Regions from separate parts of the Stutzerimonas sp. CXK-1 genome, predicted to be linked through region 2. Evidence: predicted binding sites of a transcription regulator. Region 2 holds the regulator's gene; each other region holds the start of a gene.

Region 1 (7,817 bases), 1.1 Mb from region 2:
GTCCACTCGTTGCTGCTGATCCAGGTGCCGTTGTCGTACTGGTAGCCGATCGAGGTGAACTTGCCTTTCTCTTTGTCCAGATTCAGCAGCGACAGCGGTTCGCTGGCGCCAAAGCCAAGGGCGGTCGCGTCAACGGTTCCGGTGATGTCGGTCTTGATATCCGCCTCGACATAGCCGATGCGCAGCGTGCCGAAGTCGTTGCTGGCCAGGCTGACGCTGGCGCCGAACAGCTTGCCGTAGTCGATATCGAACTGCTCGTCGTAGGCGTAGTAGTCACGGTTTTTCGCCTGGCCGCCGGCGAGCTGGAAGGTGACCGAACCGTACGACAGCGGCATGGTGTAGACCGCATCGACGCCTTCGTAGTTGGTCACCTGAACCTGGCTGTAGACCTCGTCGGGTAGGCGCAGCCAAGGGTAGCTGTAGCCGACGTCGAGGCTTTCGGAATACATGTAGACCGGGCTGCGCAGGCGGCCGGCGCGGAGCATCAGGCGGTCGTTGGCCTGCAGCGACAGGTAGGCCCATTCCAGGTTGGCCTTCCACTCGTCCTGCTGCGCCTTGGCCGTGGCCTGCACGGTCACGCCGAGGGTATCGGTGATGCCGTAGCTCAGCTGCGCACCGAACTTGGACAGCTGATCACCGCGCCAGGAATCGTTGGTCTGGCCTTGGACGCCATAGCTGCGACCGTCATCTTCGCCGCCGAGATGGGTGAAACCGACGGTACCGAAACCGTTGAAGCGATGTTCACCCTGTTCCAGGGCAAAGGCAGGGGTGGCGGCCAGGCAGACAGCTGCCAGGCCGGCGACACGAAGTGCAGTCATTGGATGCTCCAAAAAATCGTTAAACACGGAATTGGCTCGTAGCCGCGCGCAGGTGGTCTCCGGTTCTCACCAGTTGTTCGCCAAGGCGGGCGGTGGCTTCGGCGCCGTTTGCGGTTGCTTGTGCGTCCTGCTGCAACACTTGGGTTTCTTGTCTGATGGAACTCGACAGGCCGATCTGCTCGTGTGTGAACTGGGCGATGCCGGCGTTGAGTTCGTCGATCTGGTTGACCGTGCCAGCGATGGCTTCCAGCAGCTGGGTGGCCTCGATGGAACGCTCGATGCTGGCGCGGGATTTCTCGCCGTTGCTGGTCATCACGTTGAGCACGGTGTTGGCGCTGTTCTGCAGGCGCTGGATGATCTGCTGGATCTCGGCGGTGGAGGCAGCAGTCTTCTGTGCCAGATTGCGCACTTCGTCGGCGACCACGGCGAAGCCGCGACCCTGCTCGCCGGCGCGGGCGGCCTCGATGGCGGCGTTCAGGGCCAGCAGGTTGGTCTGTTCGGCAATGCTGCGGATCACCGTCAGTACCGAGCCGACCTCCTGGGTTTCTTCCTCCAACTGTTCCATGGCCTTGACCGCGTCCATCACGCTGTCGCCCAGGTCGTTGATGCCGGTCGAAAGACTGCCGATGTGCTCGCGTGCGGTCGCCGCCTGAAGCGCCGCAGAATTGGCCTCGTCGGACGCCTGCCGTGAACGTTGCGCGACCTCCTGGATGCTGCCAGTCATGGTCAGGATGTCGCGGCTGATCGAGTCGGTGTGATGCTGCTGCGACTTGGCGTTTTCCTCCGAGCCCTGGGTGAGCTGGTAGAGGTCCTTGGAGACCTGGCCCAGCGGGTCGGCGGCCTCGATGATCTGACTGATGGTGCGCTGCAGCTTGTCGAGGAAGCTGTTGAACAGCTCGATCATGGCGCCGATCTCGTCGTTGGACTCGACATTGACGCGCTGGGTCAGATCGCCGTCGCCGCGGGCGATCGATTGCAGCGAGGCGATCACCCCGCGGATGTTGACCATCACGCTGCGGATGACCAGCCAGGCGCCGAGGCTGACCAGAAACACCAATCCCAGGCTGAGGATGATGCCCAGTCGCGTGGTGTTGGCGTTGGCTGCGCGGGTTTGCACCAGGGTCTGCTGAAAATCGGCGTAGGCCTGCGCGCGGAAATCGCTGCCCAGCTTCTGCGCCTGCGCCAGATCGCTGGCCATGCGATCGAGGCTCGGACGCAGGTCGTCGAACGAGGCGCTGCTGTCGATCAGCTTGGAAGAGGCGGCGAGGGCATTGTCGGCATAGTCGCGCACGGCCTTGCGCCAGTCGCTCAGGGCCTGATGCTGCTGGCGCTGCTCGCTCACCAGCGACGCCAAGGCCTGCTGCTGGCTGTCGATCTGCTGCAGCACGTCGCGCGCTTCGTCGAGCACGCCGGGCTCGCCCGCCGCCACGGCATTGTTCAGCAACGCCGGCACGCGGGAGAACTGGAAGATCACCGCGTCGGCCTTTTCCAGGGTCGGGTAGCTGCGGGTCTCCAGCAGGACCAGGCGCGAGTCGGTCGCCGAGAGCTGCAGCGAGGTGTAGACCACATACAGCACGAGCCCGAGCAGGGCGACGGCCGGGACCAGGGAAAGCTTGGCGGTCAGCGAGAGGTTCTTCAGCATGCAGCTAACTCCAGTGCAGGGCTACGGGTACCAGGAAGAGCACGTTGATGGCCAAATGCTACTTTGGCGGCGCAAGTGTGACCGAAAACGCTATTCGGGTCACGTTATCGGTTGTAACAGGGTGAACTTGAGGACCGCTGGGCGGATTACGGGCATAAAAAAACCGCCCCGAAGGGCGGTTTTTTCTGCAGCGGCTTGGCGGGTTACAGACCGTTCTTGGCCTTGAACTCGCGACGGCGGCGGTGCAGGACCGGCTCGGTGTAGCCGTTGGGCTGCTTGGTGCCTTCGAGGACCAGCTCCAGGGCGGCCTGGAAGGCCACGCTGTTGTCGAAGTCCGGCGCCATCGGGCGGTACAGCGGGTCGCCCTGGTTCTGACGATCGACCACCGGCGCCATGCGCTTGAGGCTTTCGATCACCTGATCCTTGGTCACCACGCCATGGCGCATCCAGTTGGCCACGTGCTGGCTGGAGATGCGCAGGGTGGCGCGGTCTTCCATCAGCGCGATGTCGTTGATGTCCGGGACCTTGGAGCAGCCGACGCCCTGTTCGACCCAGCGGACCATGTAGCCGAGGATGCCCTGCGAGTTGTTGTCCAGCTCGTTGCGCTTTTCTTCCTCGCTCCAGTTGGTGTCTTTTGCCAGCGGAATGGTGAGGATGTCGTCGATGGACGCCTTCTCGCGCTTGGCCAGTTCGGCCTGACGCGCCTGCACGTCGACCTTGTGGTAGTGCATGGCGTGCAGGGTCGCGGCGGTCGGCGACGGGACCCAGGCGGTGTTGGCACCGGCCAGCGGGTGGCCGACCTTCTGCTCGAGCATCGCGGCCATCAGGTCAGGCATGGCCCACATGCCCTTGCCGATCTGCGCGCGGCCCTTGAGGCCACAGGCCAGGCCGACGTCGACGTTGTTGTTCTCGTAGGCGCTGATCCACTTCTCGCCCTTCATCGCAGCCTTGCGCACCATCGGGCCGGCTTCCATGGAGGTGTGGATTTCGTCGCCGGTGCGGTCGAGGAAACCGGTATTGATGAACACCACGCGCTCGCGCGCTTCCTTGATGCACGCCTTGAGGTTGATCGTGGTGCGACGCTCCTCGTCCATGATGCCCATCTTCAGCGTGTTGCGCGCCAGGCCGAGGACGTCCTCGACGCGGCCGAACAGTTCGCTGGCGAAGGCCACTTCTTCCGGACCGTGCATCTTCGGCTTGACGATGTACATCGAGCCGGTGCGGGTGTTCTTGCGGGTGGTGTTGCCTTTGAGGTTGTGCACCGCGATCAGGCTGGTGAACAGGCCGTCCATGATGCCTTCGGGCACTTCGTTGCCGTCCTTGTCGAGGATGGCGTCGTTGGTCATCAGGTGGCCGACGTTACGGATGAACAGCAGCGAGCGGCCATGCAGGGTCAGCTCGCCCTGGCCGTCGGCCTTGGTGTAGACGCGGTCCGGGTTCATCGCGCGGGTGATGCGCTTGCCGCCCTTTTCCAGCTCCTCGACCAGGTCGCCTTTCATCAGGCCGAGCCAGTTGCGGTAGACGACGGTCTTGTCGTCGGCATCGACGGCGGCAATGGAGTCTTCGCAGTCCATGATGGTGGTCAGCGCCGCTTCCATCAGGACGTCCTTCACGCCGGCCGCGTCGGTCTGGCCGATCGGGCTTGCCGGGTCGATCTGGATCTCGAAGTGGATGCCGTTGTTCTTCAGCAGCACGGCCTGCGGGGCGTTGCTATCGCCCTGGAAGCCCTGCAGCTGCGCCGGGTTCTTCAGGCCGGTGGTGCTGCCATCCTTCAGCGAAACGACCAGCTTGCCCGCTTCGATGCGGTAGCCGGTGGAGTCGACGTGCGAGCCGCTTTCCAGCGGCGCGGCTTCATCGAGGAAGGCGCGGGCGTAGGCGATGACCTTGTTGCCGCGGATCTCGTTGTAGCCCGGGCCCTTGGTCGCGCCGTCTTCCTCGGAGATGGCGTCGGTGCCGTACAGGGCATCGTACAGCGAGCCCCAGCGCGCGTTGGCCGCGTTCAGGGCGAAGCGCGCGTTCATGATCGGCACCACCAGCTGCGGGCCGGCCATGTGGGCGATCTCTTCGTCGACGTTCTCGGTGGTGGCCTGGAAGTCCTCGGCCTCGGGCAGCAGGTAGCCGATCTCCTGGAGGAAGGCCTTGTAGGCGGCGGCATCGTGGGCCTGGCCGGCGCGGGCCTGGTGCCAGGCGTCGATCTTGGCCTGCAGTTCGTCACGCTTGGCGAGCAGGGCGCGGTTCTTCGGGGCCAGGTCGTGGATGACGCGGTCGGCGCCGGACCAGAAGGCGGCGGCATCGATGCCGGTACCGGGAATCGCTTCGTTGTTCACGAAGTCGTACAGGACTTTGGCGACCTGCAGGCCACCGACTTGAACGCGCTCAGTCATTACTCGCCTCTCTTGGTTCTTTTATCCAAACGGACAAAACATTTCTTGTAGTCCGGGTCGGCGGATACTACATGAAGCCGCTGCGAAAAGCAGTCCGCCGTCGGTAGCGCAACGCCCGGCCAGGCGCGCTGGGCTGCTATACCTATGAGGCCCTTTTTTCCCGAGCCAAGGAGCCCCCGATGGACCATCTCGTGCTTACCGTCATCGCCCAGGATCAGCCCGGACTCGTCGAGCGCCTGGCGCAGTGCGTCGCCGCTCACGGTGGCAACTGGCTGGAGAGCCGTATGTCGCGCATGGCCGGGCAGTTCGCCGGCATTCTGCGCGTGGCCGTGCCGCCGGAAGCGCACGCCGACCTCAGTGCGGCGCTGCAGGCGCTGCAGGCGCAGGGCATTCGCGTGCTGCTGGCGCCCAGCGGCACGCAGCCGGCCCCCGGCTGGCAGCAGATCCAGCTGGAACTGGTCGGCAACGACCGCCCGGGCATCGTGCGCGACATCACGCGCCTGCTGGCCGAACACGGCGTCAACCTGGAAAGCCTGGACACCGATGTGCTGCCGGCGCCAATGAGCAGCGAACTGCTGTTCCACGCCGACGCCCGGCTGGCGGTGCCGCCGGAGCTCGCGCTGGAGCAGCTGCAGCAGCGCCTGGAGACCCTTGCCGACGACCTGATGGTCGAGCTCAGCCTGCAGCCGGCCGAGTGACCGGTGCCCGGCGCATCAGCCGCCAGGTGTCGATGCTGTAGACGGCGAGCCCGGTCCAGATGAAGAAGAACGCCACCTGGCGTTCGGCCGGGAACGGCTCGTCGAACAGCTGCACGGCGAGAATCAGCAGCAAGGTCGGGGTGATGTACTGCAGGAAGCCCAGCGTCGAGTAGGGCAGGTGGCGCGCCGCGGCGTTGAAGCACAGCAGCGGCACCAGAGTCACCGGTCCGGCAGCCATCAGCCAGAGCGCTTCGGGCGTGGTCCAGAAGGCCGGCTCGGTGCTCGGCCCGCTGCCGAACAGCAGCAGCCAGCCGAGCGCCACCGGCAATAGCAGCCAGGTCTCGACCACCAGCCCCGGCAGCGCCGCCACCGGCGCCTGCTTGCGCAGCAGACCATAGGTGCCGAAGCTCAGCGCCAGTGCCATGGAAACCCAGGGGAACTCACCCAGGCGCAGCAGTTGCAGACAGACTCCGGTGGCGGCCAGGCCGACCGCCACCCACTGCAACGGGCGCAGGCGCTCGCGCAGGATCACCAGCCCGAGCAGCACGTTGACCAGCGGATTGATGTAGTAGCCCAGGCTGGCCTCGACCATGTGGCCATGGTTGACCGCCCAGACATAGATCAGCCAGTTGGTGGCGATCAGCAGGCTGGAGATCGCCAGTACGCCGATGCGCCGTGGATGCTCGAGCAGCTCGCGCAGCCAGCCGGGGTGGCGCCAGAGCAGCAGCACCAGGGTGCCGAACAGCGCCGACCAGATCGCCCGCTGGGTGACGATCTCCAGTGCGGCGAAGCGCTCGATGGACTTGAAGTACAGCGGGAACATGCCCCAGATGCCGAAGGTGACGAGCCCCAGCAGGTAGCCTTTGCGCAGATCGGCGGTTGCCATGAGAGCCTTCTCGGGCAGCGGAAAAGCCGTTCATTGTGCGCCTTTGTCGCAGGCGGAGGAAGCGTCCGCCGGCAAACACCGGCGGCCCCCGACACGCTGTCGAAACCCTGCGGCGCGGGTTCGACGGAACGCCGGGCTGGTCGCGCTCGTCTCACCTTCATCATTCGCTCGTCCGACAGGCCTGGAGATAGACCATGACCCTCGAGAACAGAGTCGCGCTGGTGACCGGCAGCACCCAGGGCATCGGCCGCGGTATCGCGATACGGTTGGCGCAGGCCGGTGCAGACGTGGTGATCAACGGCCGCGACGATGACGAGGATGCACGTGAAAGCGCCGAGCGGGTGCGTGCCGAGGGCCGTCGCGCCTGCGTGCTGGCTGCCGATGTGGCTGACGCCGAGCAGTGCCGCTGGCTGATCCGCGAAGCGGTGGCGCAGATGGGCCGGCTGGACATCCTGGTCAACAATGCCGGCATCCAGAGGCATGCGCCCTTCCTCGAGGCCAGCGAAAGCGACTTCGACCAGGTGCTCGGGGTGAACCTGCGCGGGCCGTTCTTTCTGTCCCAGGCGTTCGCCCGGCACGTGCGCGAGGTCGGCCATGGCGGGCGCATCATCAACAACAGTTCGGTTCACGAAGAGCTGCCGCACCCGAACTTCAGCAGCTATTGCGCGAGCAAGGGCGGGCTGAAAATGCTCATGCGCAACCTCGCGGTCGAACTGGCGCCGCTGGGCATTACCGTCAACAACATCGCTCCGGGCGCCATCGAAACACCGATCAACAGCGCGTTGATGCAGCAGCCGGAGAAACTCGCCGGCCTGCTCGACAACATCCCTGCGCGGCGGCTCGGACAGCCGCGAGACGTGGCCGGCGCGGTAGCCTTTCTGGCCTCGCCCGAAGCCGACTACATCACCGGGGCTACACTGGTGATCGATGGCGGCCTGCTTTGGAATTACAGCGAGCAATGACCGAAAGCGATTCCTCTCACCCCTTCGCCCATGATCTCTCGACGGTCTCGGCGGCCGACACGCTGTCGCCGGCCGATCGTTACCAGGAGCTGTTCGTCGCCGTGCAGATGCAGCGGGTCTTCGCCGACAGCAAGACCTTCGTCGACTGCGCACCGCGGCGTCACCCGGAGGAGATTCTCGAGGACTATCGCGCCTGTACCGGCACACCGGGCTTCGACCTGGCGCGCTTCGTCGCCGAGAACTTCAGCCTCTACCAGTTGCCGCACAAGGCTTTTGTCGCCAACCCGGACGACAGCCTGAGCGAACACATCGACCGCCTCTGGCCGGTGCTGACCCGCCATCCGCGCGAACATCCGCCGTACTCCTCGCTGCTGCCCTTGCCCTACGACTATGTGGTGCCCGGCGGTCGCTTCACCGAGCTGTACTA
Region 2 (7,817 bases):
AGGCGAATGCCTGGTTGCCAAGCATGACCATCAGCGTGGGCATGATCGCCAGCGTCAGCGGCACCTTGATCACGACCTTCGAGCCCTGCCCCTTGGTCGAGAAGACGTTCACCGTGCCATTGAGCTGGGAAATCTTGGTCTTCACCACGTCCATGCCGACCCCGCGGCCGGACACATCGGAAATCTCGGTCTTGGTCGAGAAGCCCGGGGCGAAGATCAGGTTGTAGCATTCCAGATCGCTCAGGCGATCGGCGGCATCCTTGTCCAGCATGCCCTTTTCGACAGCTTTGGCGCGCAGGACATTGGCGTCCATTCCCTTGCCGTCGTCGGTGATCATCAGCAGGATGTGGTCACCCTCCTGCTCGGCGGACAACACTACCCGGCCGGTGCGCGGCTTGCCTGCGGCTTCGCGATCCTCGGGAGTCTCGATGCCGTGGTCGACCGCGTTGCGCACCAGGTGCACGAGCGGATCGGCCAGCGCTTCGACCAGGTTCTTGTCGAGGTCGGTCTCTTCACCGACCAGCTCGAGGTTGATCTCTTTCTTCAGGCTGCGCGCCAGGTCGCGGACCAGGCGCGGGAAGCGACCGAATACCTTCTTGATCGGCTGCATGCGCGTCTTCATCACCGCGCTCTGCAGATCGGCCGTCACCACGTCGAGATTGGACACGGCCTTGGCCATGGCTTCGTCGCCACTGCTGGCACCCAGGCGTACCAGGCGGTTACGCACCAGCACCAGCTCGCCGACCATGTTCATGATTTCGTCCAGGCGTGCGGTATCGACCCGCACGGTGGTTTCCGCTTCGCTGGCCGGTTTCTCCGCCGTGGCGCTCGCCGCGGCAGGCGTGCCACGGGCTGGTGCCTCGGCGCGTGTCGGAGCAGCCGCCGGCGCCTTGGCCGCCGCCGGCTTGGTGGCTTTTTCCGCGGGCTTGGCCGGTGCCGCTGGCGGCGTCGCCTCGGCGGCGCTGGAACTCGCGCTGGCAGGCTCGAACTTGCCCTTGCCGTGCAGCTGATCGAGCAGCGCCTCGAATTCGTCGTCGGTGATGTGCTCGCCGCCGGTGGCTTCGCTCGCGGCTGCAACCGGTTGTTCGACCGGCTTGCCTGGCTGCGCGGCCGGCTTTTCAGCGTCCGGGGCGAACTGCCCCTTGCCATGCAGCTGGTCGAGCAACGCTTCGAATTCGTCGTCGGTGATCTCGTCGGATGCCGGCTCGGGGGCTGCGGCAGCGGGCGCCGTGCCAGCCGGCGCGGCCTCGGAAGCGCCACTGAAGCTGCCCTTGCCGTGCAGCTGGTCGAGCAGCGCTTCGAATTCGTCGTCAGTGATCTCATCAGGAGCTGCGCCCGACTCGGCCGTCGGCTCGGCCGCCGGCGCCTGGATCGCATCGAGCAGCTGCTCGTACTCGTTATCTACCGAGTCCTCGGCAGCCGCTACGACCGGCTCGGGAGCAGGTTCGGCCGCCGGTGCGGCCTCTTCGGCGCCTGCCGGCTCGGCCAGCCGCGACAGCGCGGCCAGCAGCTCGGGCGATGCCGGGGTCGGCTCGACGCGCTCGCGGACCTGATTGAACATGGCGTTGACCGAGTCCAGGGCCTGCAGCACTACGTCCATCAGCTCGGAATCTACGCGGCGCTCGCCCTTGCGTAGCGTATCGAAGACGTTTTCGGCAACGTGGCAGCACTCGACCAGCTCGTGCAGCTGCAGAAAGCCTGCGCCGCCCTTGACGGTGTGGAACCCGCGAAAGATCGCATTGAGCAGGGCCATGTCATCGGGGCTGCTTTCCAGCTCCACCAGCTGCTCAGACAATAATTCGAGAATCTCGCCGGCCTCTACCAGGAAGTCCTGGAGAATTTCTTCATCGGCGTCGAAGCTCATATTCCTGTTCCCCTAAAAACCCAGGCTCGAAAGCAGATCATCCACGTCGTCCTGTCCCGACACGACGTCCTCACGCTTATCGGCATGCATCTGCGGACCTTCACCGTTGGACGGTGATTTTTCTTGTTTTTTCTTCTCTTGCTCGGCGCGCATGGCATCGCGGTCATGCTGGATGCCTGCAACACGGTCCACCTGGCCCGCCATCAAGACGAGATTGAGCAGGTTGCTTTCGAGCTCGGTGATCAGTCGGGTGACGCGCTTGATGACCTGTCCGGTCAGATCCTGGAAGTCCTGGGCAAGCATGATTTCGCTCAGGTTCTGCGACAACAGGCTGCCGTCGTTCATGCTGCGCTTGAGGTACTGGTCGATGCGCTTGACCAGGCTGCGGAACTGGTCGGCGTCCATTTCGCGGCGCATGAAGCGCTGCCAGTCCGCCGTCAGGCTCTGGGCCTCGTAGCTCACGTAGTTGACCAGCGGCGCGGACTCCTCCACCAGGTCCATGGTGCGATTGGCGGCCTTCTCGGTCATTTCCACGACATAGGAGAGCCGGTCGGTGGCATCGGTGATCGGTGACGGATCGCCGCCAGTGGCACAGGTATCCATCTCGAGCTTGACGATGGCGTTGTGCAGCTCGCGGGTGAGCTTGCCGACTTCCTGATAAAGGCTGTGGTTGCGCGCCTGGCTGAGCTCATTGAACATCTGCGTCGCTTCGTCGAAACGACCCTGCTGCAGGCTTTCAATCAACTTGGGGGCGTTGGCCTTCAGAGTCGCTTCGAACTCTGCCAGGCTTTGATCTGCTTGCGTCATAGTGCCCTCGCGGCGTTGCTGCTTCAGCCGTTGACGCGCTCGAAGATCTTCTCGATCTTTTCCTTGAGCACCTGGGCGGTGAAGGGCTTGACCACATAGCCGTTGACCCCGGCCTGGGCCGCTTCGATGATCTGATCGCGCTTGGCTTCAGCGGTGACCATCAGTACCGGCAGATGCTTGAGGCGCTCATCGGCACGCACCTGGCGCAGCAGGTCGATGCCGCTCATGCCGGGCATGTTCCAGTCAGTCACCAGAAAATCGAAACTGCCGCTCTTGAGCATCGGCAAGGCCGTGGTGCCGTCGTCGGCCTCGGCCGTATTGGTGAACCCCAGATCACGCAAGAGGTTCTTGATGATGCGTCTCATCGTCGAGAAGTCATCGACGATGAGGATTTTCATGTTCTTGTCCAAGTCGACCTCCGTAATTCCAAAATCTCGGCAACCGAGCACGTCTCGCAGCAATACAGTCGATCAGGCGGCACGCCACTCGCCAAGGCGCGCCCGCAGACGCGCGGCACACTGGCTATGCAGCTGGCTTACGCGCGATTCGCTGACGCCCAGCACTTGACCGATTTCTTTCAAATTCAGCTCTTCGTCGTAATACAGCGACAGCACCAGCTTTTCCCGCTCGGGCAGATTGGCGATGGCATCGGCCAGGGCCTGCTGAAAACGCTCGTCTTCGAGGTCGCGGAAGGGTTCCGGGTGCGCGCTGCCGGCATCCTCGTTCAGTTCGCCGTGCTCGCCTTCCTGCAGCAGATCGTCGAAGCTGAAAAGCCGGCTGCCAAGCGTATCGCCCAGAATCCCGTAGTACTCGTCGAGGCTCAACTTAAGTTCGGCCGCAACCTCGTGATCTTTAGCGTCACGCCCGGTTCTGGCTTCGATGCCGCGGATCGCCTCGCTGACCATGCGCGAGTTGCGGTGCACCGAACGGGGCGCCCAGTCGCCCTTGCGCACCTCGTCGAGCATGGTGCCGCGGATGCGGATGCCGGCGTAGGTTTCAAAGCTGGCGCCCTTGCCCGAGTCGTATTTCTTTGCCGCTTCCAGCAGCCCGATCATCCCTGCCTGGATGAGGTCGTCGACCTGCACGCTCGCCGGAAGGCGGGCCAGCAGGTGGTAGGCGATGCGCTTGACCAGCGGGGCGTACTGATCGATCAGGCGATATTGCGCATCCTTTTCGTGTGCCTTGCTGTAATACATAGCGGATCCGGCAGTTTTCATTCGTGGTTCCCGGCAGTGCCTGGATTGATCAGTCGCTCGACGAAGAACTCCAGGTGCCCACGCGGGGTGGCAGGCAATGGCCAGGTATCGACCTTCTGCGCAATGGCCTTGAACGCCAGCGAGGACTTCGCCCGAGGATAGGCATCGTAGACGGCGCGCTGCTTCTGCACGGCCTTGCGCACCGACTCATCGTAGGGAATCGCGCCGACATATTGCAGCGCGACATCGAGAAATCGCTCGGTGACCTTGGTCAGCTTGGCGAACAGGTTGCGGCCTTCCTGCGGCGCGTGGGCCATGTTGGCCAGCACACGGAAGCGGCTGATGCCGTAGTCGCGATTGAGCAGCTTGATCAGCGCATAGGCGTCGGTGATGGACGTCGGCTCATCGGTGACCACCAACAAGACTTCCTGGGCGGCACGCACGAAGCTCACCACGGCATCGCCGATACCGGCGGCGGTGTCGATGATCAGCACATCGAGCTCATCGCCCAGCTCGCTGAAGGCCTGGATCAGACCGGCATGCTGCAGGGTCGAGAGCTGGACCATGCTCTGGGTACCGGAGGCGGCCGGCACGATGCGGATGCCGCCTGGCCCCTGGATGAGCACGTCACGCAGGTCGCACTCACCGGCGATCACATCGGCCAGCGTGCGTTTGCTGGTCAAACCCAGCAGCACATCGACGTTGGCCAGGCCGAGGTCGGCGTCGAGCAATACGACGCGGCGACCGAGATCGGCCAGGGCCAGTGCCAGATTGACCGACACATTGGTCTTGCCGACGCCACCTTTGCCGCCGGTCACCGCAATCACCTGTACGGGATGCATACCCATCTTCAAACGCCCATATGTAGCAGGCCCAAGGGGCCGACGATGCGCCTTGCGGACGCATCAGGTTTATTCGATTGCCAGCGCGCGCTCAACCCGCCCGCCGCGACGATTCGTTGTACAAGCCGGCGAACATGTCCGCCATGGTTTCCTCGCTCGGCTCTTCGTCCGACTGCAAACTGACAGCGCGACTGACCAGTTGGTGGCTGCGCGGCAGATGCAGGTCGTCCGGAATACGCGGCCCGTCGGCCAGGTAGGCTATCGGCAAATGCTGGCTGATCGTGAGCCCCAGCACATCACCGAGCGAACCAGCCTCGTCCAGCTTGGTCAGGATGCAGCCACTCAGGCCGCAGCGACGATAGTTGTGCCACGCCGCCTTGAGCACCTGGCTCTGGCTGGTCGCGGCCAGTACCAGATAATTGCGTGACTTCACGCCTCGGTCCGACAGCGCGGCCAGCTGCTGACGCAGGGTCGGATCGCTGGCCGGAAGGCCGGCGGTATCGATAAGGATGACCCGCTTGCGTGCCAGCGACGCCAGCGAGCTGGCCAACGGCTTGGCGGGATCGATCTGCACCACCGGCACGTCGAGGATTCGCCCCAGCGTCTTGAGCTGCTCCTGTGCGCCGATGCGATAGTTGTCCATGCTCGCCAGGGCAATGCTCTGCGCGCCGTGCTTGAGCACGTAGCGCGCGGCCAGCTTGGCCAGGGTGGTGGTTTTGCCGACGCCTGCCGGGCCGACCAGGGCAATCACGCCACCCTCTTCCAGCGGCTCGTTCTTGCTGACCTTGATCGACTGCGCCAGGTGCGCCAGCAGCATGCGCCAGGCCTGCCGCGGATCACTGACGGTGGAGACTTTTTCCAGCAGGCTGCGCGACAGCTCGGCCGGCAGGCCGACGCGCTGCAGGCGGCGCCAGAGGCTGGCCTGCTGCGGGCGACGGCTCTGCTCCTGGCCCCAGGCGATGGAGCCGAGCTGTACTTCGATCAGCTCACGCAGCCCCTGCAGCTCGCTGTACATGCTCTCGATGGCCCGGCTGTCGAGCGCCGGCGCCGCGCCGTTCGACACCGGCTCGGGTGCCGGCGCCGGTTTGGGCTCGTCAAGCAGTTGACGATTCTGCGCCGGCTGCGGCCGGGCGCCGGAGAGCTCTGCGTGCGCGGTGGCGATGCGCGTCTGCGTCTTGCGCAGCTCGGCTTCGAGCGCGGGATTGGGCTTCTTCGCTTCGGGCGCGGCCTGCACCGGATAATCGAGCACAGCCGTCAGCTCCACGCCGCCGGCCACGCGCCGGTTGCCGATGATCACGGCATCGGCGCCCAGCTCGTCGCGAACCATCTTCATGGCGATGCGCATATCGGCGGCGAAGAAACGTTTGACCTGCATGGCCTGCACCCTCGATTAATTCTGTCCCACCGTCGAAACGATGGTGACCTGCTTGTTGTCCGGAATTTCCTGGTAGGCCAACACATGCATGTTCGGCACCGCGAGCCGCGCGAAGCGCGAGAGCATCGCACGAACCGGACCCGCCACCAGGAGAATCGCCGGCTTGCCGAGCATTTCTTGACGCTGCGCGGCCTCCACAAGGGAGCGTTGCAACTTTTCGGCCATTCCCGGCTCCAGCAGGATGCCATCTTCGGCACCCTGTCCGGCCTTCTGCAGACTGTTGAGCAATATCTGTTCCAACCGGGGCTCGAGCGTGATGACAGGCAGCTCCGGCTCTAGTCCCACCACGTTCTGCACGATTGCACGCGACAGCGCGACACGCACTGCCGCGACCATCGCGGCGGGATCTTGACTCTTGCCGGCGACATTGGCGATGGCCTCGGCAATGGTGCGAATGTCACGAACCGGCACCTGCTCCTGCAGCAGCGTCTGCAGCACCTTGAGCAGCGTAGACAACGACACCATGCCCGGCACCAGCTCCTCGGCGAGCTTGGGCGAACTCTTGGCCAGCAGCTGCAGCAACTGCTGGACCTCTTCATGCCCCAGCAGTTCGTGAGCATGCTTGTAGAGCACCTGGTTCAGGTGCGTAGCAATCACCGTGCTGGCATCGACCACCGTGTAGCCAAGCGATTGAGCCTGGTCGCGCTGACTGCCCTCGATCCAGACCGCCTCCAGGCCGAAGGCCGGATCCTTGGCGGCGATACCATTGAGCGGACCGAACACCTGCCCGGGGTTGATTGCCAGCTCCCGGTCCGGATAGACCTCGGCTTCGGCCAGGCTGACCCCCATCAGGGTCAGCCGGTAAGCGTTGGGCATCAGGTCGAGGTTGTCACGGATGTGCACCGACGGCATGAGAAAGCCCAGATCCTGCGACAGCTTCTTGCGTACGCCCTTGATGCGCCCGAGCAACTGCCCACCCTGGTTGCGATCGACCAGCGGGATCAGGCGGTAGCCCACCTCCAGCCCGACCATGTCGACGGGCGTGACGTCATCCCAGCCAAGCTCCTTGGCTTCGGTGGCGCGCTGGGCCGGCAACATCTCCTGCTGCTTCTGCACCTCCTGCTCGGCTTGCTTCTCCGTGCGCTTCTGGCGATACCAGATCCAGTACGCACCGGCCGCAGCCAGGGCACCGAGCCCGACGAAGGAAAAATGCGGCATGCCCGGCACCAGACCCATGGCGATCAGAATTGCCGCCGACACCGCCAGCGCCTTGGGCGAAGAGAACATCTGCCGATTGACCTGCTGGCCCATGTCCTCGGAGCTGGTGACCCGCGTCACCATGATCGCCGCTGCGGTGGACAGCAGCAGCGACGGAATCTGCGCCACCAGGCCGTCACCAATGGTCAGCAGCGCGTAGACCTGGCCGGCCTCGGCAAAGCTCATGCCGTGCTGGGCCATACCGATGCCCATGCCACCGAGCAGGTTGATGAAGAGAATCAGCAGGCCGGCGATGGCATCACCGCGGACGAACTTGCTGGCACCATCCATCGATCCGTAGAAGTCCGCCTCCGAAGAGACCTCGGCGCGCCGCTTCTTGGCTTCGGCCTGGTCGATCAACCCGGCGTTGAGGTCGGCGTCGATCGCCATCTGCTTGCCCGGCATGGCATCGAGGGTGAAGCGCGCGCTGACCTCGGAGATACGCCCGGCACCCTTGGTGACCACCACGAAGTTGA
Region 3 (7,817 bases), 880 kb from region 2:
CGCTCCATGGCGCCCTTGGCCTGGGCGATACGATCCAGCCCGCCCTGCATCAGCATCTGGATCAAACGGTGCGGATCGGCCTCGCCTACCTGCGCCTGAACGCCAACCTGCTGGTACTGCTTCATTGCTGCCATTGCGTACATTTGGATGGCCCCTCGCCAGATCAATCACATGCTCGGGTTATCGGTCGCAAATGGCCAGACTTGAGCGCCGCGGACAAACAAAAAGACCGCCCAACGGCGGTCTTCACTACATGCCTCCAGGTTAGTTCTTGGAGTTGTTGGCTGCCCAGGGCAGGTTCTCCAGCGACGCCAGAAGGCTGCTTGAGGTATTGGCGAGCTGGCCCACCAGCAGGTCCATGGCGTTGAACTGTTTGAACAGGCGATCCTGCAACGAGGTGATACGACGGTTCAGGTCTTCCTTCTGCTTGTCGATGCCGGAGATCGTCTCGGTCATCACCTTGTTGCGCTGTTCGAGAATGCCGCCCGTTTCGGTATAGGGTTTCAGCTTCTCGTCCAAACGTGTAGCAAGGCCTTTCTCGCCAGTAAACAATGCAGGCAGCTCGGTAAAGTTGCTGTCCATAACCTTGCTCAACTTGGCATCGTCGATCTTCAACGTGCCGTCTTTCTGCGTGGTAATGCCCAGGTCAGCCAGCGCACGGAGCGCGCCGTCACCCTGTACATTGGTCAATTCGCTGCGAATCGTCCCCAACAACGTTCGCGCCGTAGCATCCCCTACCAGCGCTCCGGTAACAGGCGCCTTGCCGTCACCCACGCTTGTAACCCTGGTCTGCGCGTTGATCACGCCGATCAGCTTGTTGTAGCTGTCGACAAAAGACTGGATCTGCTTCTTAACGCCTGCCTTGTCTTCTGCAACACTGATGGTCAACGGTTCGTTATCTGCCGTTTTAGCCTTGAGATCGAGCATGACACCATCGATGGCGCCATCGATCTTATTGGTCTTGCTGGTCACCACCATACCATCGACGGTTATCTGGGCACTTTGAGCCACTTGCAGCGCCTTTGGCCCGGGGTTTGCCGCATAGGCAGCCAGCGCATCTTGATACTGCGCCGCGGTCAGGCCGTCCGCTTCGGGTTTCTGGACTAGAGCGCTGGTTTCAAGATCAGTCAAATCGAAACGACCCGCAGCAGGATCTGACGAAGTGGCCTGAACGGTAATATCCTCACCCTTACCCGTTGCTGTACTGCTCAGCACAAGTCGAGCACCGGTGTCGTCCGTAACGATTGTGGCAGACACGCCGAGTTCTACGCCGGCCTTGTTGATCGCGTCGCGAATACCGGCCAAGGTGTTGTTGCTCTCGTCGACGTCGATGTTCAGGGACTTGTCCTGCTGGCCCACCTTTACCGTCAGCGTCCCGCTGCCGAAAGTCGCCGGCTGATCCACCGAGTTCTCGAACGACCGCAATGCAACCTTGCTGCTCGTCGCTAAGCTTTTCACCTCGACCTGATAACTGCCCGCGCCCGCCTTGGTACTAGCGGTAATACCAACCAGGTCGGACTTGCTCGACGTAGCCGAGCGAGCCTGGAACAGCTCCGGCTTGTTCAATCCGCCCAGCGCTGTTTGAAACTCACTGATCGCGCTTTTCAGCGCACCGATGGCGGTGATCTGCGTAGTGGTTTTCTTTTCAAGGTTGGCCAGCTGGGTTTCCTTGGGCGCACGCTCGGCAACGACCATGTTCTTTACGATGCTGTCGATATCGATGCCCGAACCAATACCTGTTACGCCTGCCATAGCCTCACCTCGTCAAATTAACCACACAACACATCACGACCAAAAAGCAAACAAGAACCGTGCCGTCAGGCCGTAGCCTCGAACAGCAGACTTCTCATTTCATCCAGGCGCTCGGCCAGCCGCAGAATATCCTCGGACGGAATCTGCCGCACCACCTTGCCCGAATCGCCATCGAGCACCTGCACCACTACCTGGCCGGTGGAGTTGTCGACACTGAAATTCAGATCGCGCTGCAGCGTTTGCATCTGCGTGCGAATCCGTTCTACCGCCTCGCCAACATCCAGTTTCTGCTCAGGCTTGCCGGCTTCATTCTCTGCACCAGACGACGAAAGCCCAGCCTCCGAACGGGAGCTGGGCATCGCAGTGTTGCCAGAGGATGACGCAAGGGAATTGAGCGCAATTCTTGCGACTTCCATGGTTCACCTCTCAATGGACAAACGGGGCGGAAAATCACCCCATTCATCACGCTCGGCTTACTGGAGCAGACTGAGTACAGCCTGCGGCAGCTGCTTGGCCTGGGCAAGGATTGCGGTGCCGGCCTGCTGCAGGATCTGGTTCTTGCTCAGTGTTGCAGTTTCTGCGGCAAAGTCGGTGTCCTGGATACGGCCGCGGGCTGCGGAGACGTTTTCACCGATATTCTGCAAGTTGGCAATAGTATTTTCGAATCGGTTTTGAATTGCACCGAGATCAGCCCGCTGAGAGTCGACCAATTTAAGCGCGTCATCGATAACTTGTATCGACTGCTGAGCAGCATCTTGCGTGTCTAACTTTAGCGCTGACACATCAGTTTCTGTAGTTTCAACTGCCGTCCCGCCAGCGGTCAGGCCTAACGCGGTCAGCGTATTGGTGCCATTATTTGCCCCTGCCTCAACCTGAATGTTATTTCCGGAGTCAAGCGTGAGCTTGGCTCTTGTCGTGGCTGCGGCGAAACCACCGACAGGAGTAGCGCCGATTGTAATGTCTTTATCCGAAGTTAATTCAAAATTAGTCCCATTTACTTCAGCTTTGACACCGACCCCTGCGTTATTAATGGCGTCAGCTATATCAGTCATAGTCGCGCCACTAGCGATGGCTACAGCGACACCATTAATGTTTAACGTACCAGCACTTGTTGGAGCAGTATAGGCAGCTGTAACTGCAGCTTCCGATTTGGCAGTGACTCCGACCCCTGCTCGATTGATTTCTTTAGCAGCATTGAAAGCAAAATCTTTGTCGCCTTCTGAAACACTGATCTCTGTGCCATTTATTTTTACCGAACCATCAGCAGCCAGCGCCGCTGTAGGTGATCCCGTCACACTTGCTTTGCTGTGGGAGCCCTTTAAAGATGCGGCATCCATCTTATCAACCGTGATGCTAATAGTTTCGTTAGCATTTGCCCCTACTTGGAAGCTGACAGTGCCCAGCGTGCCATCCAGTAGCTTTTGACCACCAAAGGTGGTCGTTTCACTGATGCGGTTTAGCTCACTTTTCAGCTGCTGCATCTCTTTGTCGAGCGACGTACGATCCTCGTCGCTGTTGCTACCATTCGCTGACTGAACAGCTAGATCACGCATGCGCTGAAGCAGGTTAGTGGACTGCTGAAGGGCTCCCTCTGCAGTTTGAGCGAGAGAGATGCCATCGTTCGCGTTACGCACCGCAACACCCAGGCCATTGATCTGGCTGGTCATACGGTTGGAGATTTGCAGGCCAGCAGCGTCATCCTTGGCGCTATTAATACGGCTACCGGTGGACAGACGCTGCATGGAAGTTTGCAGCGCATTGGAAGAATTGCTGAGGTTGCGCTGAGTATTCAGCGAAGCAATGTTGGTATTGACAGTAAGAGCCATGATGAGCCTCCAAGGGCGCTGGTTACTTTGGTTTGCCTGAGCTTGCGACTCCGGGCCGGCTGTTGCCCAGGCACCCATTGAGTTCGCATTCGATTAGCTTATCGGCGCCGTTTGGGTTGGCTTTAGGGCAGATTCGAACTTTTTCGTGAGCCCGGTACCGCTCCAACGCTACGCCAGCGCATCCAAACTGCGGACTTGCTTGACTAGCTTCTCGGGTGAGGCGGGGAAAACTTTAGGGAAATGCCGAAGCCGTTTCCCTGACTTGGAGTCGAAGGAAGGTCGCTCACTGCGGGTGGACTTTGCTAGACCATCCGCGGCCAAGGCCGCTCCCACAGGTTCGGCGAAACATTTTGGGAGCAGGTTTGATGGCGAAGCTCGCTGGGATGAGGCGTTGCTGACGTGCTATGAACCAAGCTGTGCGAGACGCTCGAGGAATTGCGCTTCGTCGAGCACCGCCACGCCGAGTTCGTTGGCTTTGGTGAGCTTCGAGCCCGCGCCTGGGCCCGCTACTACGCAGTTGGTTTTGGCGGATACGGACCCGGCGACCTTTGCCCCCAACGCCTCCAGCCGCGCCTTGCCTTCATCACGACTCATGGTTTCCAGCGTGCCGGTCAGTACCCAGGTCTGACCGGCCAGCGGCAGGCCTTCGGCGGCTTTCCGCTCGCTCTCCCAGTGCATACCGAAATCCCGCAGCTGGGCTTCGATAGCGCGGGCGCGTTCAGCGTTCTCGGGTTTGTCGAAGTAGTCGCGCAGGGAGCGTGCGGCCTTTTCGGTGAGGCGCTCTACCTGACGCAGGTCGAGCCAGTCGGCGGCGATGATTGCCTCGAGCGAGCCGAAACGCTCTGCCAGGCGCTGCGCACCGGTGCGGGCGATATGAGGAACGTTGAGCCGGTCGAGCAGATCGGGCAGTGTCGCGCAGGCGGCGAACTCCGGATGCACGTCGCCCTCCTCCTGTGGTTCGACGCCGCGTTCGCGTAGCAGCGCGATGACCGTGCGGTTGTGTTCGTCCTCGAAGAAGCTATGGATCTCATGAGCGACTTCCAAGCCGACATCGGGCAGGTAGACGAGCACGTCCGGCAATGCCCGGCTGATTCGCTCTAGGGAACCCAGCGCACGTGCCAGCAATTTGGCGGTTTCCTCACCGACGTCTGGGATACCGAGGGCGTAGACGAACCGCGCGAGACTCGGTTTGCGGCTGGCATCGATTGCGTTGAGCAGGTTACGCGTGGAAATTTCGGCGAAACCTTCCAGATCGATGACCTGCTCATGGGTCAGGCAGTAAAGATCCGCCGGCGATTTGACCAACCCCCTATCGACCAGCTGCTCAACGATCTTGTCGCCCAGGCCGTCGATATCCATCGCTCGGCGCGATACGAAATGGATGATCGCCTGCTTAAGCTGAGCCTGGCACGCCAGCCGGCCGACGCAGCGGTAGATCGAGCCTTCGCTGACCGATTCACGGCCCTTGCTGCGCTTGATCAGCTGGGTACGCTCCACGGCGGAACCGCACACCGGGCACTGCTCCGGCACATGCACGGCGCGCGCGTCGACCGGGCGGCGTTCGGCGATTACGCCGAGAATCTGAGGGATCACGTCGCCTGCACGGCGCACGATCACCGTATCGCCGATCATCACGCCCAGGCGCGACACTTCGTCCATGTTGTGCAGCGTCGCGTTGGAAACCGTAACGCCCGCCACCTGCACCGGCTTCAACCGGGCGACCGGGGTGATCGCGCCGGTACGGCCGACCTGGAATTCCACATCGAGCAGTTCGGTGATTTCCTCCCGCGCGGGAAACTTGTGGGCGATGGCCCAGCGCGGCTCGCGCGCCCGGAAGCCCAGCTCACGCTGCTGCGCGACCGCGTTGACCTTGAACACCACACCGTCGATTTCGTAAGGCAGCGCGTCGCGCTTTTCACCGATGGCGTCGTAATAGGCGCGGCACTCGGCGACGCCCTTGGCCAGTTTCAGCTCTCGACTGATGGGCAGGCCCCAACCTTTCAAGGCCTGGAGAATACCGATGTGCGTGTCAGGCAGTTCGCCGTCGCTGCGGCCGACGCCGTAGGCACAAAGTTCGAGCGGACGGCTGGCAGTGATCTTCGAATCCAACTGACGCAGGCTTCCAGCAGCGGCGTTGCGAGGATTGGCGAAGGGTTTGCCGCCGCTTTCCAGCTGTCGCGCGTTGAGCGCTTCGAAGCCGGCCTTCGGCATGTAGATCTCGCCGCGCACCTCGAGTACCGCAGGCCAGCCACTGCCATGCAGCTTCAATGGAATGTTGCGTACGGTTCGCACGTTGGCGCTGATGTCCTCACCCGTGCTGCCATCGCCCCGGGTGGCGCCGCGCACCAGATGACCGTTCTCATAAAGCAGGCTGACCGCCAGACCATCCAGTTTGGGTTCGCAGCTGTACTCGACCACAGCGTCATCGCCGAACAGGTCGCCCGCCGGCAGATCCAGCCCTTCGCGCACGCGGCGGTCGAAATCGAGCAGATCCTGCTCCTCGAAGGCGTTGCCCAGACTCAGCATCGGCACTTCGTGGCGCACCTGACCGAACGCCGCCAGCGCCGCGCCACCGACCCTCTGGGTTGGCGACTCGGGTGTCACCAGCTCCGGGTGCTCCGCCTCGAGCGCCTTGAGCTCATTGAACAGACGGTCGTACTCGGCATCGGGAACGCTGGGTTCGTCGAGCACGTAGTAGCGGTAGTTGTGGGCGTCGATTTCGCTGCGCAGTTCGGCGATGCGCTCGGCGGCGGTTTGAGCGGAAGGCATAGGACGGAGCCGTGACTGGGGCTGTGCTGATTCAGACCGCATCAGCGCGCCTTGGTTGATAGGGAAAGGCGTCGGATTCTAGCCGAATGCGACCGGGAAGGCAGGTCTGCGGGCACCTGATCGGGCATAGGCAATAGGGCGGGAAAAACGGCAGCGGAACGGTGACAGGCGCCGCGCCAATAGGGTTGGCGGGCTGAATCCGACTCGAAGAAGCGCCCCGATTCAGCGGCCGCTGGGCTGAAGGGCCGCTCCAGGGATGTAGCGCCGAATGATCGGCCGGGGCGAGCCGGCCCGGCAAACGCGGCACCGAGCGCAAGGCCCGGTGCAAGGGAGATACTCAGCGTTGCTTGAGTGTCATCTGTCGGCGCTCGAACTCCACGATACGCTGGCGATAGTGCTCGATGGTCTGAGCGGTCAATACGCTGCGTTGGTCGTCCTTGAGTTCGCCGTTGAGCTCCGAGGCAAGCTTGCGGGCCGCCGCGACCATGACATCGAAGGCCTGTTTGGGATGTCGCGGCCCAGGCAGGCCAAGGAAGAAACTCACGGCCGGAGTGGTGAAATGGTCGATGTCATCGAGGTCGAAGGTACCCGGCTTGACGGCATTGGCCATCGAGAACAGCACCTCGCCATTGCCCGCCATGCTTTCGTGACGATGGAAGATGTCCATTTCACCAAAACGCAGCCCGCTCTCGAGGATGTTCTGCAGCAAGGACGGCCCACGAAAGCCGCCCGGATCGCGCGCTAGCACGTTGATCACCAGGACTTCCTCGACCGGAGACTGATCCCGCGCGACTTCCGGCCCCTTCTCGGACTCGTCGTCCTCCCCGACCACGGGGTCGAGCAAGGTTGGCACCGGCTCTTCGGCCGCAAAATGCAGATCACCCTGACGCGGCTCCTTGTGGCGGCGCTTGGCGGCCGGCTCACGGATGCCCTCGCGCGCGTTGACGGCAGGCAGATCGGTCTCGTTCAGTTGGGGCTCGTTGTTGCGATTGACGACCCGCGCCGGCCCGAGCAGTTCGTTGGAGTCGTCATCGACGTCCGGAAGATTGGCGAGGTTGCGGTCCAGCTTGAATTTCAGCTTGCCCTTGCCGCCGCGCATGCGGCGCCAGCCGTCAAAGAGTATCCCGGCGATGACGATGATGCCGATGACGATCAGCCACTCGCGCAGACCGATATCCATTAATCCTCTTACCCCTGAATCCGATGATAAAGACGCGAAATATCAGGCATTCCAGCCGCATTCGCGCATCGCAAAAAATGTTCTCTAAGCTAGCACGACGAACGGCAGATTTGCACCGTGCGCCAGTTCTCTTTTATAGCCGTGGGCCGTTGCAAAACGCTTCCAGACTCCAAGCCAACCTCAGGCCTCTGCCAACGCCACGGCTTGCTCCACGTCGACGGCGACCAGGCGCGAACAACCCGGCTCGTGCATGGTCACGCCCATCAGCTGGTCGGCCATTTCCATGGCGA
Region 4 (7,817 bases), 810 kb from region 2:
GCGGTCTAGCAGGCGATTGATCGCCGGCGCGCGGGCCAGGGCATGGCCGGTGACCAGGATCAGCGACATCTGCATGGTGAAGGCCAGCAGGTTCCAGAAGCCGTTGCCCCAGTGCTGCGCCATCGCCGTCAGCCCCTGGCCGGTGGCGAGCATCGCGGCGACCAGCACGATCAGCGTCAGCAGGATGGCGAAGACGAAGGGCGAGGGCAGGAAACGCTGCACCAGGTAGACGCTGGCGGCGGTTATTCTGTTGAGCATCGGAAGGTCCTCGTTTGTTGTTCTTGTCCATGGCGGGCGTGCCCGCTTCGGTTATTGAGTGCGGCGCGAGGATCGCCGTTCCCCGGGTTCGTCAAAGGTTCATGGCATGCGCGCACTGGCTTGGCTGATCGTCTCGACCGCTCTGCTCTGGGAGCTGCCGCCCGCGCTGGCGCAGGACCGCCTGGCGCTGCGCATCGGTGGGGAAACGCTGCGGGTGGAGCTGGCTGCCAGCGACCTCGCGCGCGCGCGCGGGCTGATGGCGCGCACCGAGCTGCCGGCCGACGCCGGCATGCTGCTGCGCTTCGAGCGCCCCGGGCGCCATTGCCTGTGGATGAAGAACACGCCGTTGCCGCTGTCGGCGGCGTTCATCGACGACGCCGGGCGGATCGTCGATCTGATCGACCTCGAGCCGCTGAGCACCGAGATCCGTTGCTCGCAAGCGCCGGCGCGTTATGCGCTGGAGGTGAACCAGGGCTGGTTCGCCGAGCACGCCATCGGCCCGGGCGCACGGGTGGAGGGATTGCCTGCGGACTAGCGCCGGCTCGCGCCGGCGCCGCCGCTCAGTAGCGGAACTGCCCGACCAGCGTTTGCAGGCCCACCGCGAGATGCGCGAGCTGGCTGCTGGCCTGCGCGGTCTGGCCGGCCGATTCGGTGACGCGATCGGCCACCTGATTGATGTTCACCACGTTCTGGCTGATTTCGTCAGCCACCGCGCTCTGCTGCTCGGCGGCGCTGGCGATCTGGGTGTTCATGTCGCTGATGCGGGTGACCGCGCCAGTGATGCCGCTCAGCGAGTCACCGGCCTGCTGGGCCTGGCGCACGCTGACCTCCACCTGGGCACGGCCCTGCAGCATCACCGCGGCGGAGTCGCGCGCGCCGGCCTGCAGCTGCTCGATCACCTGCTGGATTTCCACGGTCGACTGCTGGGTGCGCGAGGCGAGCGTGCGAACCTCGTCGGCCACCACGGCGAAGCCGCGGCCCTGTTCGCCAGCCCGCGCCGCCTCGATGGCAGCGTTCAGCGCCAGCAGGTTGGTCTGCTCGGCGACGCCGCGGATCACGTCCAGCACGGCGCTGATGCTCTGGCTGTCGGCCTCCAGGCGCTGGATGGCGGCAGCGGTACGCTCGACCTCGGCCGAGACGTTTTCGATCGAGCTGACCGTCTGCTGCACCACCTGCTGGCCCTGCTGGGCCTGCTCATCGGCGGCCTGGGCCGATTCGGCTGCCAGTGCGGCGTTACGCGCGACGTCCTGCACGGTGGCGGTCATCTCGTTCATTGCCGTGGCCACCAGCTCGATCTCGTGACGCTGTTGTGCGACGTCGCGGTTGAACTCGTCGGTGATCGCCGACATTTCCTCGGCCGCGGCGGCCACTTGCGTCGTCGAGCCGGCCACCTCGCTGACCAGCCGGCGCACCTTCTCGGCGAACAGGTTGAAGGCACCGGCCAGCTCGGCTACCTCGTTGCGCCCGCGCTGTTCCAAGCGCCGAGTGAGGTCGCCTTCACCGGCGGCGATGTCGCGCATCGCATCGACCGCGACCCGGATCGGGCTGACGATGCCGCGCGCCACCAGGGCCGCGACCAGCAGGCCGATGGCCAGCGCGATGCCGGCGACGACCAGTGCGGTGTTGCGCATCGAGGCCAGTGCATCGGCGTAGCGGGTGCGGTCCATCGCCACTTCCAGCACGCCCAGCGGCTTGCCGGAGAAGTCCTCGACCGCCGATACCAGAACCGCTACCGGCTGGCCGTCGGCCTCGGCCTGGAAGATCACGTCATTGCCGGCGAGCGCCTGGCCGCGCTGCTCATCGCTGACCAGGGCGCTGCCAAATGTGGTGGCGAAGGGCTTGAAGCTGCCGTTGGCCTCGCGCAGCACCAGGCCGACATCGACGTGGTAGCGCGCCTTGAGGGCGTCGAAGAACGCCTGGCCAAAGGACAGGCCGAACTCCACCGAGCCAACCGGCCGGCCCTGATGGCTGATCGGCACCAACCCGCGAATGCCCAGGCCGGCGACGCCGGACTCGACACCCCGCACCGGCGTCTGGCGGGCGTTGGTGTCGACGATGGTCTGGCGGATCGCGGAAAGATCGTCACCGAACTGCGCCGGCTTGTGCACGCGCAGGAAGGAGGTGGCCGGTGCCTTGTGGAACTGGAATTGGGTCAGGCCATAGTCGTTCGCCAGCATCGCATAGCCCGGCACGAACAGCACCGAGAGTCGTTCACGGTCATCGTCCGCCATCGCCTGCTGCACCTCGGGAATGCTCGCCACTAGGGCGGCGAGCCGCTCGGCGGTGAGGCTTTCGGCGGCGATGGTGCTGCTGACGTTGTCGAAGATGCCACGCAGCTCGCGGCGCTCGGCGTCGGCCAGCAGGCTTTCGAAGCGGCTGAAGAACAGGGCGGTCAGGGTCGTGACGGTGACGATCAGCAGCAGCACGATACTGATCGCGATGCGCTGTCCGATGCGGATATTGGCGAGCATGCTCTGGAACTCCCGGCAGTAGGAAGGCTGCCGATGGGCAATGGAAGGGTGGGGCGTCGAAGGGGCTGCCTGGGGCGACAGGCATCGCCCGTAATATCGACCGGCAGGGCCGGGACCTTAAATCTTTCCTACAAGCGGCAGCGGCCGCTCAATCCAGCGGCAGCTCCGTGGTCCGCTTCACCTCGCTCATGGCGATGTGCGAGTGCGCTTCCTGCACGTGTGGGCGCTGCAGCAGCTGGTCGCGCAGGAAGCGCTCGTAGCTGTCGATATCGCGCGCCACCACCTTGAGCAGGTAGTCCGACTCGCCGGCCATGGTGTGGCACTCCAGCACCTCGGGGTAGCCGACCACGGCCTGCTCGAATTCGTCGAGGTTGCTGCGCCCGTGAGCGGAGAGCTTGATGTTGACGAACACCGTCATGTTCAGCCCGAGCTTCTTCGGGTTGAGCAGGGCGACCTTGCGCTCGATCAGCCCTTCTTCCTGCATGCGGTGGATGCGTCGCCAGCAGGGCGACTGCGAGAGCTCGACCTTTTCGGCGATCTCGGCGGCCGACAGGTCAGCGTTGTGTTGCAGCAGGCGGAGGATCTTGCGGTCGACGGTGCTCAGCGGGGTCTGCATGTTCATTCCAGTTTTGTTGTTGTCGGCGAATCGTTCATGCAAGCGAACGTGGTTCTAGCGCAAAAGTAGAAAGAAAATCTCCCCTCGTCACGGCCAGACTGTAATCACGTGCCGGCGGGGCGATCCCCTGCCGCGAAAAAGGCGGGTGGCGCCGAACGCGACCACCCTGACTCCGATAACAACAAATTAGGAGCGCCCCATGTCTCTGGCCGAGATCCGTCTGGACGACAAGTACCGGCTTGCTACCGGTCATCTGTACCTCACCGGCACCCAGGCGCTGACCCGCTTGCCGATGCTGCAGCATCAGCGTGATCAGGCCCGTGGTTTGAACACCGGTGGCTTCATCTCCGGCTATCGCGGCTCGCCACTGGGCGGGCTGGACAAGAGCCTCTGGGAAGCCCGCGACTACCTCAAGCAACACGCCATCCACTTCCAGCCGGGCGTCAACGAAGAGCTGGCCGCCACCGCGGTGTGGGGCAGCCAGCAGACCAACCTGTTCCCCGGCGCCAGGTACGATGGCGTGTTCGCCATGTGGTACGGCAAGGGGCCGGGCGTCGACCGTGCCGGCGACGTGTTCAAGCATGCGAATGCGGCGGGTGTGTCGCCCAAGGGCGGCGTGCTGTTGCTGGCGGGTGACGACCACGGCTGCAAATCCTCGACGCTGCCGCACCAGAGCGAGCATGCCTTCATCGCCGCCTCGATTCCGGTGCTGAATCCGGCCAACGTTCAGGAAATCCTCGACTACGGCATCATCGGCTGGGAGCTGTCGCGCTACTCCGGCTGCTGGGTGGCCCTGAAGACCATTGCCGAGAACGTCGACTCCTCCGCTGTGGTGGAAGTCGATCCGCTGCGCGTGCAGACGCGTATCCCGGAAGATTTCGATCTGCCCGAGGACGGCGTGCACATCCGCTGGCCGGACCCGCCGCTGGCTCAGGAAAAGCGCCTCAACCTGTACAAGATCTACGCCGCGCGCGCCTTCGCCCGGGCCAACAACCTGAACCAGGTGACGCTCGATTCGCCGAACCCGCGGCTTGGCATCATCACCACCGGCAAGTCCTATCTCGACGTGCGTCAGGCGCTGGACGACCTGGGCCTGGACGAAGCGCTGTGCGCCTCGGTCGGCCTGCGGGTGCTCAAGGTCGGCATGAGCTGGCCGCTGGAACCGGTCTCGGTGCACGAGTTCGCCCAGGGGCTGGACGAGATTCTGGTGGTCGAGGAGAAGCGCAGCATCATCGAGGACCAGCTCACCGGGCAGCTCTACAACTGGCCCGTCAGCAAGCGTCCGCGGGTGGTCGGCGAGTTCGACGAGCAGGGCAACTCGCTGCTGCCGAATCTCTCCGAGCTGACCCCGGCGATGATCGCCCGGGTGATCGCCAAGCGCCTCGCGCCGATCTACACCAGCGACAGCATCCAGACCCGCCTGGCCTTCCTCGATGCCAAGGAAAAGGCCCTGGCCGCGCGCAGCTACAGCACCGTGCGCACCCCGCACTACTGCTCCGGCTGCCCGCACAACACCTCCACCAAGGTGCCCGAGGGCAGCCGCGCCTCGGCCGGTATCGGCTGTCACTACATGGTGCAGTGGATGGACCGGCGCACCGAGACCTTTACCCAGATGGGCGGCGAGGGCGTCAACTGGATCGGCCAGGCGCCGTTCACCGACACCCCGCACATGTTCCAGAACCTCGGCGACGGCACCTACTTCCACTCCGGCAGCCTCGCGGTGCGTGCGGCAGTGGCAGCCGGCGTCAACATCACCTTCAAGATTCTCTACAACGATGCCGTGGCCATGACCGGCGGCCAGCCCATCGACGGCGAGCTGCGCGTCGACCAGCTCAGCCGGCAGATCTTCCACGAGGGCGTCAAGCGCATTGCTCTGGTCAGCGACGAGCCGGACAAGTACCCGACCCGCGATACCTTCGCGCCGATCACCAGCTTCCACCATCGCCGCGAACTGGATGCGGTGCAGCGTGAGCTGCGCGAGTTCAAAGGCGTCTCGGTGATCATCTACGACCAGACCTGTGCCACCGAGAAGCGTCGTCGGCGCAAGCGCGGCAAGCTGGAAGACCCGGCCAAGCGCGTGTTCATCAATGCTGCGGTGTGCGAGGGCTGCGGCGACTGCGGCGAGAAGTCCAACTGCCTGTCGGTGCTGCCGAAGGAAACCGAGCTGGGCCGCAAGCGCGAGATCGACCAGAACGCCTGCAACAAGGACTACTCCTGCGTCGAGGGCTTCTGTCCGAGCTTCGTCACCGTGCATGGCGGCGGGTTGCGCAAGCCCGAAGCGGTGGCTGGCGGTATCGAGGCGGCGACCTTGCCCGAGCCGCAGCATCCGTCGCTGGAGCGGCCATGGAATGTGCTGATTCCCGGCGTCGGCGGCAGCGGCGTGACCACCCTCGGCGCGCTGCTCGGCATGGCCGCGCACCTGGAAGGCAAGGGCTGCACCGTGCTCGACCAGGCCGGTCTGGCGCAGAAATTCGGCCCGGTGACCACTCACGTGCGCATCGCCGCTAAGCAGAGCGACATCTACGCGGTGCGTATCGCCGCCGGTGAAGCCGACCTGCTGCTGGGCTGCGACCTGATCGTCGCGGCGGGCGATGAATCGCTGACCCGCCTCAACGAGCAGATCAGTAATGCCGTGGTGAACAGCCACGAGTCCGCCACCGCCGAGTTCACTCGCAACCCGGACGCCCAGGTGCCCGGCGCGGCCATGCGCCAGGCGATCAGCGACGCCGTCGGCGCCGACAAGACCCACTTCGTCGATGCCACCCGCCTGGCCACGCGGCTCTTGGGCGACAGCATCGCCACCAACCTGTTCCTGCTCGGCTTCGCCTATCAGCAGGGGCTGCTGCCGATCAGCGCCGAGGCCATCGAGAAGGCCATCGAACTCAATGGCGTTGCCGCCAAGCTGAATCTGCAGGCCTTCCGCTGGGGCCGTCGTGCGGTGCTGGAACGCGAAGCGGTGGAAGGGCTGGCGCGCCCAGTCGAGGTCGCCGAGCCACTCTGCAAAACCCTGGAAGAGATCGTCGACTGGCGCGTGGACTTCCTTACCCGCTACCAGAACGCCGGGCTGGCGCGCCGCTATCGCCAGCTGGTCGAGCGCGTGCGCGATGCCGATACGGCGGACGATCTGGCACTGTCCAAGGCCGTCGCCCGCTACTACTTCAAGCTCCTGGCCTACAAGGACGAGTACGAGGTGGCGCGGCTCTACAGCGAGCCGGAATTCCGCCAGCAGCTCCAGGCGCAGTTCGAGGGCGACTACAAGCTGCAGTTCCACCTCGCCCCGGCCTGGCTGGCCAAGCGTGACGCGGTTACCGGCGAGCCGCGCAAGCGCGAGCTGGGGCCTTGGATGCTCAATGTGTTCGGCGTGCTGGCCAAGTTCCGTTTCCTGCGTGGCACGCCCCTGGACCCGTTCGGCTATGGCCACGACCGCCGCGTCGAACGCCAGTTGATCAGCGAGTACGAGAAGACCGTGGACGAGCTGCTGGCCCAGCTCAAGCCGACCAACTACCGCACCGCCGTGGCCATCGCCGCGCTGCCGGAACAGATCCGCGGCTACGGCCCGGTGAAGGAGCGTTCCATCGCCAAGGCCCGCCAGCAGGAGAAGTTGCTCCGCGAGCAGCTGGCCAAAGGCGACGAGGTGCAGAGCGTACGGCTTTTCCAGCCGGCGGCCTGAGCGCCCCGGCGCTGGGCGCTCGTCGAGTCGGGCAGCGTTGTTCGGTGGGCTAAAGCCCACCCTACAGAACCGCCCGCGGCGACGAAGAGGCACTCGTAGGGTGGGCTTCAGCCCACCGGCAGGGCACGCAGCAGCGGCCCGTCACCCTGTTCGCCCAGGGCTAGATGAACCCGCCGGGCCCATCGCCCGGTGATACCGAACAAGCAGGCCCTGTCCGTGACAGGCCACCAGACAAACAAGAACGAGGTAACCCAATGTCCGTCTTCGCTCATCCTGACTTCGACCGCCATGAGCAGGTGGTCTTCTGCCATGACCAGGCGTCGGGTCTGAAAGCCATCATTGCCATCCACGACACGCGCCTCGGGCCGGCGCTGGGTGGCTGCCGGATGTTCCCCTATGCCAGTGACGACGAGGCCCTGCGCGATGTGCTGCGGCTGTCGCGCGGGATGACGCTGAAATCCTCGCTGGCCGGGCTCAAGCTCGGCGGCGGCAAGGCGGTGATCATCGGCGACCCGCATACCGGCAAGAGCCAGGCGCTGCTGCACGCCATGGGCGACTTCGTCGACAGCCTCGGCGGGCGCTACATCACCGCCGCCGACTCCGGCACCGGCGATGCCGAAATGCAGGCCTTTGCCCAGCGCACCCGCCATGTGGTCGGCGCCACGCCGCGCACCCTGCTCGACGGCAGCGTCGCCAGCGGCGACCCGTCGCCGTCTACCGCCTACGGCGTCTTCGTCGGCCTCAAGGAAGCGGTGCGCCAGCGCCTCGGTCGCGACGAGCTGACCGGGCTGAAGGTGGCGAT

What was found. Region 2 encodes FliA, which starts transcription of late flagellar genes. Its sites were predicted from a motif close to CTAAAGTTTNNNNNNNNNNNGCCGNTAA; they were not measured.
Region 1: AC0KXH_RS17625 (methyl-accepting chemotaxis protein) is a predicted target of FliA. The motif match lies at 2,565-2,592, and genes of this name have one in related genera.
Region 3: AC0KXH_RS08035 (flagellin) is a predicted target of FliA. The motif match lies at 3,787-3,814, and genes of this name have one in related genera.
Region 4: AC0KXH_RS16100 (methyl-accepting chemotaxis protein) is a predicted target of FliA. The motif match lies at 2,823-2,850, and genes of this name have one in related genera.

The regions. Positions count from the first base shown of each region.
Region 1 covers NZ_CM173217.1:3,696,073-3,703,889, reverse strand. The annotation lists gene AC0KXH_RS17630 (hypothetical protein) at 1-818, opposite strand, end outside; gene AC0KXH_RS17625 (methyl-accepting chemotaxis protein) at 838-2,460, opposite strand; gene AC0KXH_RS17620 (malate synthase G) at 2,664-4,844, opposite strand; gene AC0KXH_RS17615 (glycine cleavage system transcriptional repressor) at 5,024-5,542, shown strand; gene rarD (EamA family transporter RarD) at 5,520-6,428, opposite strand; gene AC0KXH_RS17605 (SDR family NAD(P)-dependent oxidoreductase) at 6,623-7,390, shown strand; gene treF (alpha,alpha-trehalase TreF) at 7,387-7,817, shown strand, end outside.
Region 2 covers NZ_CM173217.1:2,571,548-2,579,364, forward strand. The annotation lists gene AC0KXH_RS12035 (chemotaxis protein CheA) at 1-1,864, opposite strand, end outside; gene AC0KXH_RS12040 (protein phosphatase CheZ) at 1,877-2,671, opposite strand; gene AC0KXH_RS12045 (chemotaxis response regulator CheY) at 2,695-3,069, opposite strand; gene fliA (RNA polymerase sigma factor FliA) at 3,142-3,867, opposite strand; gene fleN (flagellar synthesis regulator FleN) at 3,885-4,715, opposite strand; gene flhF (flagellar biosynthesis GTPase FlhF) at 4,801-6,084, opposite strand; gene flhA (flagellar biosynthesis protein FlhA) at 6,100-7,817, opposite strand, start outside.
Region 3 covers NZ_CM173217.1:1,686,648-1,694,464, reverse strand. The annotation lists gene fliS (flagellar export chaperone FliS) at 1-143, opposite strand, end outside; gene fliD (flagellar filament capping protein FliD) at 265-1,752, opposite strand; gene AC0KXH_RS08040 (flagellar protein FlaG) at 1,818-2,111, opposite strand; gene AC0KXH_RS08035 (flagellin) at 2,226-3,578, opposite strand; gene ligA (NAD-dependent DNA ligase LigA) at 3,981-6,347, opposite strand; gene zipA (cell division protein ZipA) at 6,685-7,527, opposite strand; gene smc (chromosome segregation protein SMC) at 7,708-7,817, opposite strand, start outside.
Region 4 covers NZ_CM173217.1:3,380,745-3,388,561, reverse strand. The annotation lists gene AC0KXH_RS16110 (short-chain fatty acid transporter) at 1-258, opposite strand, end outside; gene AC0KXH_RS16105 (DUF192 domain-containing protein) at 365-793, shown strand; gene AC0KXH_RS16100 (methyl-accepting chemotaxis protein) at 819-2,729, opposite strand; gene AC0KXH_RS16095 (Lrp/AsnC family transcriptional regulator) at 2,878-3,345, opposite strand; gene AC0KXH_RS16090 (indolepyruvate ferredoxin oxidoreductase family protein) at 3,545-7,015, shown strand; gene AC0KXH_RS16085 (Glu/Leu/Phe/Val dehydrogenase dimerization domain-containing protein) at 7,270-7,817, shown strand, end outside.